DNA from 2 places in the Blautia ammoniilytica genome. Region 1 is predicted to be linked to the other one. Evidence: riboswitches for the same ligand, from Rfam matches in the RefSeq annotation. Region 1 holds a riboswitch; the other holds the start of a gene.
The links. Region 1 has a riboswitch for cobalamin ahead of OCV61_RS03855 (leucine-rich repeat domain-containing protein). Riboswitches for the same ligand answer to the same signal wherever they lie in the genome.
Positions count from the first base shown of each region.

Region 2: another riboswitch for cobalamin. It lies ahead of OCV61_RS11530 (hypothetical protein); the one in region 1 lies ahead of OCV61_RS03855 (leucine-rich repeat domain-containing protein).

Region 1 covers NZ_JAOQJL010000005.1:96,755-104,747, forward strand. Annotated here, with positions in the region: gene OCV61_RS03850 (DUF4430 domain-containing protein) at 1-5,174, opposite strand, end outside; cobalamin riboswitch at 5,596-5,799, shown strand; gene OCV61_RS03855 (leucine-rich repeat domain-containing protein) at 5,971-6,804, shown strand; gene OCV61_RS03860 (helix-turn-helix domain-containing protein) at 7,038-7,250, opposite strand; gene OCV61_RS03865 (energy-coupling factor ABC transporter ATP-binding protein) at 7,577-7,993, opposite strand, start outside.
Region 2 covers NZ_JAOQJL010000022.1:27,994-35,986, reverse strand. Annotated here, with positions in the region: gene OCV61_RS11535 (Ig-like domain-containing protein) at 1-3,528, opposite strand, end outside; gene OCV61_RS11530 (hypothetical protein) at 3,565-3,792, opposite strand; cobalamin riboswitch at 4,112-4,301, opposite strand; gene OCV61_RS11525 (DegV family protein) at 4,419-5,297, opposite strand; gene OCV61_RS11520 (TetR/AcrR family transcriptional regulator) at 5,599-6,135, shown strand; gene OCV61_RS11515 (COG2426 family protein) at 6,265-6,741, shown strand; gene OCV61_RS11510 (flavodoxin family protein) at 6,795-7,361, shown strand; gene OCV61_RS11505 (ABC transporter ATP-binding protein) at 7,522-7,993, shown strand, end outside.

The DNA.
Region 1 (7,993 bases):
TTACCGGATTTCACTGTGATCTTAGCTTTTCCAGCCTTCTTTGCTGTGATCACGCCTTTGCCGCTTACTGCTACGATCTTCTTGTTGGAAGTGCTGTAAGTAAACTTCTGTTTGGATGTGATCGGTGTGCGTACCGGCTTTAATGTAAGCTTTTTGCCCTTCTTAAGAGTTACCTTGGACTTTAAGCCGCTGATCTTGCTGGTGGTTACTGTGCTCTTCTGCACCTTAACGGTGATATTCTTTTTCAGGCCGCTGGCAAGTGTAATAGTCAATGTTGCCTTTCCAGTCTTCTTTCCTGCTGTAATAACACCCTTACTGGATACAGTGAAGATCTTTGTGTTACCTGACTTCCAGGATTTTACAGAATCTCCCTTTGCCAGTCCGCTGACCTTCAGGGCACTTGTCTTCTGTTTTACCTTCAGTGGAAGTGTAGTTGCATTTACTTTGATGGTTGCCTTCAGCTTCGCGCCGTTGTCTCTCGTTTCTTCCTGCTTGCAAACGCTGCAGGTACGTGCTTCTTTCTCCGGGGCAAATACAGTTGCATCAGATACTTTCTCCCAATTTCCAAACTGATGACCTGTTGCAGGAATGGTTTCTGTTTTTGTCTCTCCGCATTCACATGTAAATATGCGGACACCAGCAATTGTACAGGTTGCATCTTTTATCACTGTGCCACTTCCCCAGCTGTGCTGATGATCTGCTGACGTGTTTTCCTTTGTATAATTATCAGTATAATGGAAAATAATTTCATCCCCATCTGATAATTTGTAATCACATGCTCCTACATCTGCATCTTTTCCATTTACACTGTATAGCCAGCCAGACTTTTTACCATTGGTAAATTCGCCAAGCTTTACACCATTACTGTTTGTTACGGATGAAATATAAGTGCCTTCATATCTCTTTTCGCAGGTCATTCCTGCTGCTGCCAGCGCTGCGTCAATGGCTTCCATAGCTGTAGAAGCTTTTGCCACACGGTATTCAGCCTGTGCAGCCCAGACAGTCAGATTATTTCTGGACAATACATGGATCTGTCCATCTTCATCACTGTTATGTACTTCATCACCCAGAACAGATACCATAACGCTTACATATTCACCTTTTACTGCCCAATAAGTTGTCTTTCCACTGCGATATGCATCAAGAGCCTGTAATACCTGCACAGTAGACATTTCCTGTGATTTTCCAACATTCATATTATGAGAAAATCCACCATCTGCCTGCTGATATTTCATCAGGTTAGTGATCAGGTTAAAATCAGGTGTACCAAATCCGCCTTCTACAGAAGTTGGATCAATGCCAAGACAGGTAAGGGCAAGCAGTACCTGTGCTGTAGATTCTGCAGTGCCATATCCAAAGTCATCTCTCTGCTGATCCTGGAGATATACCAGAGCCTTATCAACCGCTTCTTTTACACCTACACGGTTCTGATATGGTGCCAGGGCCTGTAATACCATAGCCGTCATATCTACGCTGGCTGATTCATTTTCTGTTAATCCAAATCCGCCATTTGCATTCTGGAATTTCAGCAACTCTGCGATCATGGCTGACCTTGACCATTTTGCAGCAGATGGAATGGTGATATTTGCAGCATCCAGTGCAAGCAGCGCATATGCAAGCTCGTTGGATCCGTCTGTCAGATTCCCAGAATTGTAAATCATGGCAGCCAGATTAACGCCATCTACATCTGTAATGTCTTTTCCAAGTCTGGCAAGTGCCAGGGCAGTACGCTCAATATCCGTTGGTTTCTTTGTTTCGTCCCAGTTCGTTACTTCTGTAGCAACAGACGTATAATATGCATTTTTTACTTCTTCGCTCAGTTCCTTATTGCCCTGAAGCATAGCATAGATCAGCCATTCATTACCATACGCGTAGCCCTTGTCATTATGGCTGCTCTCAATGTAATCCAGTGCATTGTCTGCACCTTCATTTGCTTTTGCAATTACATCAACTCCGGTTCCGCTTCCTTTTGTTACTGTAATGGTGATGGTAACTGGCTCCACATTGTTTTTGTTGTCAATCGGTGTTCCGGTTGCCGTTACAGTACCTTCTGACAGGCCCATTACCTGATATTCTGCAACAGGAAAGTAAGAACCGTAATCCGGATCACTTACATTGTAATTTCCATTCTTCTTCCAGTATCCGCTTCCGGTTCTGACTACCTGAGCAATACCTTTCTTGCTGTAAGTCCATTTCAGTGCAGGCTCTGTAACATCATATCCCTGCTCATCCAGTTCTCCTGTCACTACCGGTTTGAATGTGTCACTGTTCTTTCCTGCTTCTACAGTGATCTCTTTGTCTGCCTCTGCAAGCTCCACAGATTTTACATTATTCTTATATACAAATGTTACAGTACTGTCACCGGAAACCGTCTTTGTTTCTCCGGTCAGGGGATTTGTATCCTCAATCGTTGCGGTAAAGGTTACGGTTCCTGCCTGCTTTGGCACATATCCCTTTTCCCCGCTGGTGTAGTACGCAATAGTTCCTTCCGGATCGTCACTGGTAATGGTTACTTTATCTGCATTTGTAGCATTCGCAGGTGTGACGATCGCTGATCCAAGGATCGGGTTAAATGCCACTCTTCCGTCCGTCTCCTGTCCGTCACTGTTGGCATTTCTGGTATGGATTTCTTTTGTTCCTGAAATTGCAGGTGTAACTGACTCTACCGGAACATAGGCAGATGTTACAATTATAGTCTTCTTCATTTCAGGCTGATTTTTGGCTGTTACTGTAAAGGTTGCTGTTCCAGGATTTTTAAAAGCAAATCCGCTGGAGCTGTTCACACGGTTACTGAGTAATTTTGCGCCCTCTTCATCAGCTGTATAGGTAAAAGATGCATAAGATACATCCTGATAAGCATCATTTTCCTGATACTGTGCTTTTACAACAATTCTCTTATACTCTGACCCCTGTACGGTAAATGATCCGTCTGTTACATCTTCGCCGTCAATATACAGCTTGATATCTGTCAGCTTCTGTCTGGAAGAACGGACTGCTACAGAAGCCAGAAGCTCACTGCTTCCGTCACTGTTATTCTGAGTGGCGGTCACAACTGCTACTCCTGTTCCGCTGACACAGAATAATCCCTCATCATAAACAGCAAAAGCACTTTCCGGTTTTCTCTGGGAGAATCCCCATGACACACTGCTTCCCTTGGGTGCTGTATAGTCCTGTAAAGAAAAGGTTCCTGCCACATTCGCCATACCCACTGCATCTGGTGATACTTCCAGGCGTCCATCCTCTAATGTAACGGCCTCTGTTCCGTTATAAGCCTGAAATGCGATAGGATACTTGTTTTCTCCTGTTTCCGGCCATTTAAAGCTTCCTGGTGTGTAAGACTGGTTCTCTCCAAAATATGGATATCCATCACTTCCCTGACCCCAGGAAGTTCCGTTGTCACCTTTATTGGCATTTAATTTTTCAACCAGATCCAGAGTTTTCATGTCCTCCTCAGACATGGCACCTGAACCGCTGCCTAAAGTATCTACCCAGTAGCAGTTCTTAATCACTGCCGCCCCGGTCTGGTTGCTGCTGCTGTTGCAAAGTGCACCCTTTCCGTTATCACCGATTGCAATACAGTTTGCGATCACGCCTGCACAGTCCTGTGAAGCAGTGGCTCCCATATAAGCTCCGGTTTTTCCAATAAAGCCAGCCACATTGCTTCCACTGATGTCACTTCGGCAGTTCAGGATTGAAGCCCCGTAAGCAGTCTTACCAAAGGGTCCTGTAACCTCAGTGCCGGTCATTGTTCCTGTTACGTTCACATTCTGCACGATTGCACCTGCCGTCAGGGAAGCAAAGACAGCTCCGGCCTGTTCAAATGTAATGGTATGGCCCTTACCATCCAGTACACCTGCAAAAGCCTCATAATTCATGTAATCAGAAACAGCCATATAACCGCTGTCAATGGTAATGTCCTGTGTTAAAACAAAATATTTTCCTTTTGCATTGGCCATCTTTGCAAAATCTGCCTGAGATGCAATCGGTGTTGCATTTTCCGGAATGGATACCGGCTTTACAATTGTCTCTTTTTTCAGCCCTGCGATAGCCTTTGTAATCTTATCTGCAGCACTGTTGATCTCTTCCTGAGAGGCTTCTGTCTGTTCTTTTAATGCATTCCCTTCTGCCACCGCATCTTCCAGTGCCTTCCAGGTATCTGCTTTATACTCTTCTTTATTTAAGACTCCTGCCTGTTCCAGTGCACTGTCAAGGGCTGCCCAGCTTACCTCTGCCACTCCCTCTTTCAGAACCGGATAGCTGCCCTCTGCATATGCAAACACATAACCGGTTCCTGCAATTGCTGTATTAAGAAGAGCAACAATCCCTTCACTCTTCATTTCTGCATCCGTCTTGCTGGCACAATTTGTCTGCTGTAATTCTGGTTTATTTATTCCAAACGCATCCAAAGAATTTATAAAATAACAGTTGCTGACCTTGGATTCTGCTGAATTGTTATAGGATGCAATACCATGCACCATCATATAAGAATCTCCACTGCCTGCAAAGTAACAGTTCTGTATGGTTCCTCCGGTCATTTTTCCTACCAGTCCGCCTACCTCAGACATGAAACCATCATCCTTAATACCTACAACAGAATAGCTGTTACGTAATGTTCCGGTAAGAGTATCTGCGATTACTCCTTTATGATCCTCAGATACAGTAACACTTCCCTTTACTCCCAGGTTCTGGATCGTTCCGGATACATTCACTGCCAGTGCACTGCCTGACAGTGTGATGGTATGCCCCTGTCCATCCAGGGTTCCTGCCAGGTTCTTGATCTGCTGGCCATTTGATAAAGTAATATCCTTCTCCAGTTTATATGTATCGCCTGCCAGGATCTCTGTTGGGAATTCAGAAGCATCTGCATCCTGTACCATGGTTTCCCCATCATACAGATCTGTCTGGGCATCCTCTGTTCCGTCCTGGAACAGTTCCTCATCCTCTGATCCTGCTACTTCCTGTGGCTCATCCACAAACTCATCTGCAGTAACTTCTTCATAGTCTGTTGCTTCCCCTGCAGTATCATCCGCATCTATCACATCCACTACCTGTGCCGGCAGTTCCGATGTGAGAAGCGCTTCTGACTCTGCCAGGGCGATCATCGGCTCGTTAAGGGATAACAAACCGATCATCACAATACTGAGTAACTGCTTTACATACTTTTTGTTCCTCATTCCATTCCTCTCCTTGTTTTTATTCGTTTTTTATTCAGACAAAATCAGATTTCGGTTCCTTATCCACATGGCCTTTGGCTCATTATCCGCAAAAATAAAAACAGGTAACAAGCCTCCCCTTATTTATAGAGGAAACTTCGTTACCTGATAGTCATTCGTCATGCAGAATTGATTTACCTTATTTTACAGATATCCGACCGCCGACTTTACGGCAATGCACCTTCCTGTATCAGAATTTCACTGATTCTCAAAACATCTGTACTTCTCTATTCTATTTTGTCCCACTGGTTTGTGATTATATGGTACATTTTCCAGTCTGTCAAGCCTTTAACATTTTTTTTAATAACCTTTCACAAATTTTTCTATTTTCCTTGCCTTTTCTTCATTTATCCCTTATATTAGAAATAACTGAATAACTTAAACTAATTACCGGTTTTAAGTTCTGTATGCCATGGTATGTCTGATACCAGGTATACAGCCAAGAGGGAATCAGGTGAGAATCCTGGACAGTCGTGCTGCTGTATACGTGCAGTTACTGCTCATATCCATTGCAGATTTTCTGTGAGAAGGCGGACAGTGACGTTACTGCGTAAGTCAGAATACCTGCTTAAAGCTCCTGCCATTACCTACACGCAATGGGGATATGGAGAGGTGGTTTTATTTGTGTACCATTCTCTCTGACCTTTCTTCTGCGGCGGTAATCCAGGCATGCCCTATATATCCGGTAAATGTCTATTGATCTATTATGACTTCGTTGCGGAAGAAGCCTTTTTTCATCTTGCAAAGGAGTTTTTTTATGTATTACAGTACAACATCTGCCAATCATCGTATTATTACCAGAAACAATGTCTGTCGTTATCTTTCTCAAAACACACGCATTCCGGATCATATTTACGGGATTGCGACAGAAGCTTTTCAAAAAAAAGCCATCATCCGTACTATTCAATTTCCAAAATCACTCCACAGGATCGGTGCCAGAGCCTTTCTTGGATGTAATTCCCTTCAGGAAATCACCTTGCCTGACCAGGTCACACAGATCGGACCAGGCGCATTTTCCAAATGTGATTCTCTTTTGCAGGCCAATATACCAGGATCCCTGGATGATCTTCCACAAGGGCTTTTCCTGGAAAGCCGTAAACTGCACACTGTATATTTTCATCCTGACAGCCAGATCCGGACAATCCGCAAAAACACCTTTTGGGAATGCAAATCATTGTCATCCCTGGTATTACCGGACAGTGTAACCAATATTGATGACCGTGCTTTCTACCGGTGCCGCTCCCTGCAGACCATATCTTTTCCCCAAAATCTGAAACGGATCGGTGAACAGGCTTTTTATTTCTGCAATTTTGCTTCCTTGGAGCTTCCGGATTCCCTGGAAATCCTGGATAACAGTGCTTTTTTCAAATGCAATAACCTGGAACATGTACGTCTTCCCCAGAATGTACGCCACATTGGAAAATGGGTATTCCATGGCTGCAACCGGCTGAAATACCTGGAAATCCGGCATGATCCTGAATTTATAGGAGACTGGATCATAAACCGTTCTTCCACTATCCGGTGTTATCGCAATTCCAAGGCAGACCAGTATTGCCGGGAATCCGGCTTCAAAGTAGAATATCTGGATTGATTTTTCTCATATTTATCCACTGATGCAACCCTGAGTGCTTGTGCAAAATCTTCTTGATGAAGTCTGCACGGAACCGGCAAGCCATTAATTACTTTATTACTTGATATTTCCTACAATTTCTCCAACAAATTCATTTTCGCCTTTGATTTCAATTTCAAGTCGAGCTGTTACTCACCACCTGAAAGAGGTGGGAGTCTTCTCGACTGAGATAAACTGCTAATGTTCTCATCATTTTATCCTCGTTGCTCTACTAATAAGTCTAATCCTAAAATATTAATTAGCCGGATTGTTTTTTCAATTTCAGCTGTAGGTTTTCCGCGTTCCAAATCAGAAATAAAAGTAACAGAAAGACCTGTGAAATCAGATAAATATGATTGTGTATAATTTAATTCTTTTCTTCTTTCACGAATCGCTTGACCTAATGATTTTGAGTCTGTAATTTTCATAGTCCATCTCCTTACTATGCCGTACGGCAAAAATACTTGTTTTAAGTATATTATTAGCCGTACGGCTGTGTCAATAAGATTTCTTTAACTTTCTGAAATCAGGATATTTTGAAGCTGTACATAAAGTTTCAATATACGACTATTTTTTCCCAATACAAAATCAGGTTTCTTCCTGGTTTCCTCTGCTATTACTTCCGTTTTCTGGCTGCCTTACATACTTCCAGAAGGTGTTCTCCAATGGTGTCCTGTATGATTACCTCCGCATATTGATGCACATTTAATTCAACCCATAAAAAAGTACTTCCGATTCCACCGGAAGTACTTTTTTATATCATATTTAGCTCATGGTCTTCATTCATAAGTGCAAACCTGGTTCCCAAAAGTTCAGCCAGCTGCCGGTTATGTGTAATTGTGATCAATGTCTTTCCAGCCTTATGAAAGTTCTGTAGAAACTCTATCAACATGTCCTGGGTCTTTTCATCCAATCCTGCCAAAGGTTCATCCAGAATCAGCACCTCAGGATTCAAAGAAATAATACATGCAAGAGAGACTTTACGTTTTTCTCCCCCACTCAGATGATAAGGCGGTCTTTCTCTTAATTTCTCTATTCCAAATAACTTCAGACAATCTTCTGTGCGCTCATGAACTTCTGCTTCTGACAGTCCCATCTGGACTGGTCCAAATGCAATCTCTTCTTCTACACTTCCACAAAATAATTGGGTATCCGCATTTTGAAACACATA
Region 2 (7,993 bases), on a different contig from region 1:
AACAGTTGCAACAGATTTTTTGGAAGACTTATATGTTACCTTATCCGTTGTATTGGATGGTGCAACGATCACGCCAATGGTATCTGATTTCTTGACTTTCAGATACATGGTGGATGTATTGACCGTCAGTTTCTTGGCTGCTACAGTTACAGACTTTGGTGCCTCTGTTGGCTGCGGTACTGCAGTAGGCTGTGGCGCAGCAGTAGGCTCTACCGTTGGAGTCGGTGTTACAGTTGGGGTAGGCTGTGGGGTATTGATTTTCTGGATACCTTCTGTAAGGAAAGTAAGTCTACGGTCAAACCAAACACCATCCCTGATATTACGAACAGAAAAAGCAATTTCCTGATCCAGTGCTGAAACAGCCAGAGAATAGGTATACCATGGTCCCATTTCAACCTTATCTCCGTTATTCACTGCAATTTCTTTTTCATAATAGTGGGACCATGCAGCCTCACCAGCTGCCGCTGCCTCCTCTTTTATTCCTGCATACATGTAATCATAGCCTTTTCCGTGAAGAGAAATCTCTGCTGTCATCTTTCCGTTTTCCACTTTAAGGACACAGCTATTATTGATCACATTAAACATTTTGTTGTTATTGATCACCTTTACAAGGTAGGTACCATTTTCCAGAATTACCGGTGCTTTTTCCTTAACCTGGATCTGTGCATAAGGCAGTACAATGCTTTCCACATTTTCATTTGTAACTGTTTTTACCACATAGGTACCAGGTGTACCGATCTTAAAGCTTACCTTACCCTGTGCATCTGTTTTTGCTTCACCTGTTACTTCTTCGCCTGTTTCAGCATTTGCAAGTGTGATATCATACCCTTCTGCAGGTGTAAATTCATTCTTACCTACTGTTCTGTTGATATCTTCATCCATGTAATAGGAATCGCCGGTAAGAGTAAGAGTAAATTCCTCATTCTGGTTTACCGTGGTCTCCTGCTGTTCAAACTGCAGGTATGCCGGATTTGCCACCGTTGTTGCTGAAAAAACGGAAAGCACATCTCCTTCTTTCAGCCTGCACATTCTTGGATCACTTTCCACATATTTTCCATTTACACGGAATCCAACAAAGTTTTTGAAGCTCTTCTGGCCAAGAAGGAAGCCTGTACCGGCGCCTCTTCTTCCGCACATCAGATATTGGGTTGGATTTGCAATATATTCCTCTCCGAACAGTTCCTTATGCAGATCTACCAGTGCGTCAATCACGGTTGCACGCTTTTCCATGTCACTTGACTTGTTGTAATTGTCTTTTTTTTTGGAGTCGGTAGGCGTCACCTTAGCAGCATCATCAGCTGTTACGTTCATAGCCATTTTTACAGGTGCTTCCCCTGGATTCTTATTTACAAAAACTGTAATATTTATGCTCTCTGCATTTTCATTCTGGCTAAGGCCTGATACAACCGACTGAAGAGCATCCTTTGCATTTTCATAATCATCGTCTGCTGCATCTTCCTTTGTATATACTTCTTCAGCCGCTTGAATAGCTTCATCCAGTGTTTCTTTACTTCCTGCTGCCCACTGTCCGGCACCATCCCCTTCTGTCATTTCATCAGAAAGCTCCTTTGCAGTTGCAATGGCATCCTCAAGAAGGGCTTTTGCAGTTTCCTTGCTTAACACACCTTCCAGTTCCACTGGGCCTTCTGTTCCGGTTGCAGTCCAGTTTGCGGTTGCACTCTGATAGTTATCAGCGGCAAATGTATAAGTATATGCCACTGTTTCCACCATCGGGTAGGTACCATCCTCTGATGGCTCCACAGTAAATGTTTCTCCGTTTTTCTTATAAGTAACAGACAGAACCTTTGGATTCACAACTTCCAAATGTCCGGATTTTGCCCGGATCTTAATCGAAGCCTGGTAATTTTTCAATGCTGTAAGGGTTACAACAACCTCCTGATCTTCCAAAGGCTTGATGAATTTTGATCTTACCACCTGATAGCCTTCTGCAGTTACTCTATAAAAATAAGTATAGTTATCCCATAAGGTATAGCTTCCATCCTCAGCAGGAGTTTCACCTGTTACGGTAAGCACTGCCTCCGGAACTTTCTTGCCTTCTGCATCTACAATCTTAAAGGTAACCTTATGCCTGCTGTTCGCCTCTGCAGTCAGGGAAAGATCAACAGTTTCATCAAAGGCAGCAGTAAAGGAAGTCTGCTTTGCAACAGCATCCCCCTTTGTGCCTTCTGCAATATACCCTTCGCTTTGTGCCTGAACAGTATATTTCTGTCCGGATTTCAGCTGATAGATGCCTTCTGTACCTGTCACTTCTTCCTTTGTGGTATTGTTTGTGACTGTGATCTGTGCTTCCGGAATCACCTCACCAGTCTTACTGTTTACTGCGCGGAAAGTCACCTGACAGGTATCTGGTTTTGCTGCAAGCACAAGCTCGTATTTGTACTCAGCCAGAGGATGTGCACTGTTATCATTAATGGCTGCATCCTCCACTGAAGGATCATACAGCTTCAGTGTGGCAGTTACCTGCTGCTCCTGGGTTCTCTTTGATGTATCCAGACTATACGTCTGGGATTTTGCAGGCTGCTGTTTAACAGTAGACTTAAAAATGCTCCAGTCTGAGAAGAACCATCCGCTCTTATACTCTTTTACACTTGGTCTTTTCAGGCTGATGCCAGAAACAGCACTCTTGTAGCTGTTGTAATATGCAACATGATAGGTGCTTCCGTCTTTTGTAACACCGTCTGTTGTGGAAATCACATCATCCACATAATTCCTGTAAAGGAATTTTGCAGCCTCAGCAGCCTGATTCGGTGCCTGAACTTCATCGCTTACCTTGGTTACTGAAGAAGAAAGGATCTTCACATAATGGTCTGTCCAGGTTTTATCTGTTTTTCGGGCTGCCACCTGGAATAAGGTATCCAGCTTATCTACAGCCAACGGCCAGAAAATATGCTTTGTACCATCCTCCGATGGTCTGTAAGCGATCAGCTTATCATCCTTTTCATTGACTGCATCCAGTGCATCCCCCACATACAGTCTGTCATAATCCCCGTTTTTCAGTGTGACAACTGCATCAATCTCTCCATCCTTTACAAGCAGGGTGCAGGCTTCTGCCGGAAATCCGCTATCTGCCTTTACAGCTGCCTGGTAGGTACCATCCTCCAGTCTGTCCGGAGCTGGCGTTACCATAGGCACATTCAGCTTAATATGAATGGTATAAGTAATATCATGAGCAGCTGTCATTGCCACAGTAGTTCCTGTGATCTCCATATCCTGGTTGAGAACAGCAGGAACCTGAAAAACAGATCCTGTATATTCTGTACCTGAAACCGGCAGATACTCATCTCCATCTACAACCAGTTTATTATAGCTGCTGCTGGAAAAAACCACTGTTGCAGTTACTTTTCCTCTTGTAATGGTCACCTTCGGGCAGGTAATCGTAACTTTTCCTGAACCGCCTTGGAAAGTAAAGGATTCTGGAGTATAGGTTCCGTCCTGATATTTTTCTGCAGAACTGGCAGCCAGCAGAAGGTCATCCTGTACATATTCCTCTGTATTACCATCTGTCAACTCGAAAGACGCATCCCCGGTATCCGGATCAGAAGGTTATTCACCGCTGGTAAATACATCCTCCACATCCTCTGCTTCTCCCAGATCAGCCTGGTCCTGCACATCGGATACATCAGCGTCAGATTCCTCCTCGGTCACATCCTGAACAGCCTGTACCTCTGCATCTGCTGAAAAATCCTCTGCTGCAAATGCAGGAGATACAGATGTTACGGTCATTGCTCCTGTTAGCAAAAGTGCTAAAAGAGCATTTGACTTTTTCCTCATTGCTACTTCCTCCTTTGATAAAATTAGGTACTCGCTGCTTGTAGAGGCAGGAGTCCGCTTACATCGGATATACACGTTTCTGTGCTTTGCGTGGAATTTTAGTGAAATAGGAACATTACAAAGTAATCTCCTCTTACACACAAAAAAGCCTGCTTTCATTTGAAAACAGACTTCCTTCAATCCTTAATCTTTCTCTGTGGTATTTAAGCTGCAATAGGGGATTTATTGCAATACAAAAATACTTGTACCAGGGCGCATAAAAATCCCCCTGCCACCTTTTGATCTGATTATTTGAGTGAAAGTGCTTTCATCGGAAGTTTTTCATCGGATATTTCCAGCAGGTTTCCTGGCTTACAGTTCATCGCTTTGCCCCCTTCTCAGACTGTCGTCCAATGGATTTACTGGCATTGCTCCCTGCTTACAGTGACCGGATCGCTCAGGATTTCCACCTGATTCTCTTTTACCCTTCACAGTTAATCTGCGTAGGCACTGAAAACATATATATTCATATCATATGATAGCAACTTCTAACCAAAAATCAAGTCATAAAACCAAATTTTATATATAAATTTACGGTCATTTAAAAATGTAAGTAATTACACGGATTGTTCCGTACTGTGCACATTTTAACTAATGGATGGATCCTGTACAATGCTGAATCCCATACCGTATACTCCCGGGCCGGTGTGGCTACCTACACTGAAGGACAAATGATCGTAATAAACCTGTACCTCAGGGAACATCTCCTGGAGCATAGCCTGCCATTCTCTGGACTCTTCCAGACTCAGACCTGACCCTGCTGCCCCGATCCTTACATATTTAGAATCGATCCCTGGAAAACGTTTTTCCAGATCCTCTTTCAGTGCCTTCAGCATGATGGCTTTTGCCTTCTTCATGCCTCGTGTTTTGGCAAAAGCATCCAGCTTCTCTCCCTGGATCGTAAGTACCGGCTTGATATGAAACACAGTACCAAGAGCGGCAGCTGCAGGCGTGATCCTGCCTCCCTTTTTCAGATATTTCAGATCATCAACTGCAAGAAAAATGCTGGAATCATAGGCTCTTTTTTCCAGATCCTCACGGATCTCTCTGGCAGATCTGCCCTCGTTTGCCATATGCAGTGCTTCCATTACAGCAATACGCATAGTAACAGAAATACGATGGTTATCTGCTACCTGTACCTTTCCCTGGAAATCCTCTGCAAGTCCAATGGCAGTAGCACAGGAACTGCTTAAACCACTGGACATGGGAATATGGATGATCTCATCATAACCCTTAGACAGGATTTGCTTCCACATATCCATCACATCACCAGGGGAAGGCTGGGATGTAGATACATCATGACCTTCTATAAGACTTTCATAAAAAAAGCGTTGCTCCAGATTGATTCCTTCATAATATGTTTGTTCGTTAATGATCACCGGCATAGGAAGTAAAAATATCCCCAGCCTGTCTGCTTCTTCTTTAGTGATACCGCTGTTACTGTCTGTCATTACGGCAGTTTTCATACCTTAAGCTCCCTTCCAAAACCCTTCTGCTCTCTCCACCAGGAAGATTACTCTTCTCTAAGGAGTAAGTTATCATAGGTTTAACTTCTCATCTAACATCTTGCAAATTTTCCTGCTTTCGATATAATCAAAATAATCCTAACTGTTCAGTACCTTGCAATTATCTATCAGGAAAATGCATTCCAAAACACCTTCGGTGCTGGCTTTTGATTACAATAATCACATGTGACGAATTGTAACACTTTCCAAATAAAGATTCAATTCTTTTTTTCAAACTGTGACAATGTAAGGAGATTTGTTCATGAACATCCATAAAAAGAACCCATCCAACTTATTAGCGCGGAAGTGTATTGCAGCTGCCCTTAGTCAACTTCTGAAAGAAAAGAGTTTTTCTTCCATCACGGTTTCCGAACTTACCAAGAAAGCTGGTGTTTCCAGAATGACCTATTACCGGAATTACTCTTCCAAGGAAGATATTTTTGAAGCCTACCTGGAGGATGCCCTGATCTTCTATGATAAAGATATCCAAGCCCTTCCCATTAAGGGAAATTACTATGATGCATCCAATCTGACCCATTATTTTACCTACGTTAAAAAACACCATGAATTTCTGGACAATCTTTTCAAATGCGGATATGGTCACCTTTTCCTGAATGCCATTGATCAATATGTAATGTATCGCTGGAAGAAAGAGGATGACAGCCTGGACCATATTTACAGACTTCATGCTTTCAGCGGTGCACTTTACAATTCCTACATCCACTGGTCTTTGGGTGGTGCCAGAGAATCTCCTGAAGAAATGGCAAAGGCACTTCGCCTTGTATTCGCAGACACATAAGGCTGATCCTGCCCCTTTTCACTTGAAAATTCACTGTCCCTGGCGTATAATAGCGGTCAGATAATCATAAAGGAAAAGACTGCTGCCACACAGATCTTTGGCAGAAAATATTATGAAAAGGAGATTTCCATGAAAAATTATCTTATTGTGTTTCTGATTTCCATGCTTCCCCTGATCGAGCTTCGAGGTGCCATTCCTTATGCTGTTGGATTTGGTCTTCCTCTTGTGCCATCCTACATCATTGCAATTATCGGGAACATGCTTCCTGTGCCATTTATTTATCTGTTTGCCCGTAAGATCCTGATCTGGGGAAAGGATAAACCAGTGATCGGTAAGTTTTTCACTTTTTGCCTTGAAAAAGGTGAAAAAGGCGGGAAAAAGCTTCAGGAAAAAGCTGGAAGAGGACTTTTTATTGCGCTTATGCTTTTCGTAGGCATCCCACTTCCTGGTACAGGTGCATGGACCGGTACCCTTGCAGCCAGTCTTCTTGACATGGATTTTAAATCCAGTGTTCTGGCAGTTATGCTGGGTGTATTGATTGCAAGTGTGATCATGGGTGCTGCCAGTGCCGGTCTGTTTGGTGCTGCAGGTGCTATTTTCAGTTAAGAACAGAGACTATAAATATTTTGCTACTATATGTAAGAAAGGATGTATCACAAATGAAAGTTTTACTTTTAAATGGCAGTCCAAGAAAAGAAGGCTGTACTTACACCGCACTTTGTGAAGTAGCCGGCGTTTTAAATGCAAATGGCATTGAAACAGAGATTTTCCAGGCTGGAGATCCTTCCCAGGAAAACGTAAAAGCTGCTGCTCAGAAATTAAAAGAATCCGATGGACTTGTAGTTGGCTCCCCAGTATATTGGGCTTCCCCAAGCGGACAGATCATCCAGTTTATGGATAAGCTTTGCTCCCTTGCAGGCAAAGATCTGCTGTTCAAGCCTGCTGCAGCTGTTGCATCTGCCAGAAGAGCCGGCACCACCGCTACCCTGGACGTACTGCTGAAATATTTCTCCTATCACCAAATGCCAGTGGTTTCTTCCAATTATTGGCCTATGGTTCACGGCAATACCCCGGATGAAGTACGTAAAGATGCAGAAGGTCTTCAGATCATGCGTAATCTGGGTCAGAATATGACCTGGCTTTTAAATTGTATTGAGGCAGGCAAAAAAGCAGGGATCCACCACCCGGAAACAGAAAAGAAGATAATGACCAACTTTATCCGATAATGTGATCTGTATATCAGCAAAGATCCATATATCAGGTATTTGAAAAAAGGGAATGTTGTATGCACACAACCTTCCCTTTCTTTTCATATTTATAACTGTTCCGTACATTTACAATATTATCCGGACAGTTACCCACATTTTTCTACAGGAGAGTTCCCATATGAAAATCATCTTAAAAAACATTACCAAAACCTTTCCTTCCAGATCACGCCGCGTCCATACTCCGGTTACTGCTGTGGATCATTTCAGCTTTGAGATTCCGGACGGACAGCTGATCGGACTTTTAGGACCTTCCGGCTGCGGCAAAAGCACTACCCTGAATATGATCTGCGGACTGGAAACACCTACAGAAGGACAGATTTTTTTCGGAGATCAGGATGTGACCAGCCTACCTCCTGAAAACCGTGGTGTAGGCATGGTCTTTCAGAACTATGCCCTTTACCCACATCTTACCGTACTGCAGAATATTCTCTTTCCCCTTCAGAATCTGAAAGGAAAAAACAAGCTGTCCAAGCAGGAAATGTTAAATCGTGCCCAGGAAGCTGCACGTCTGGTACAGATCCAGGAATTGATGGACCGTAAGCCAGGAGAGCTGTCCGGTGGGCAGCAGCAAAGGGTTGCCATTGCCCGGG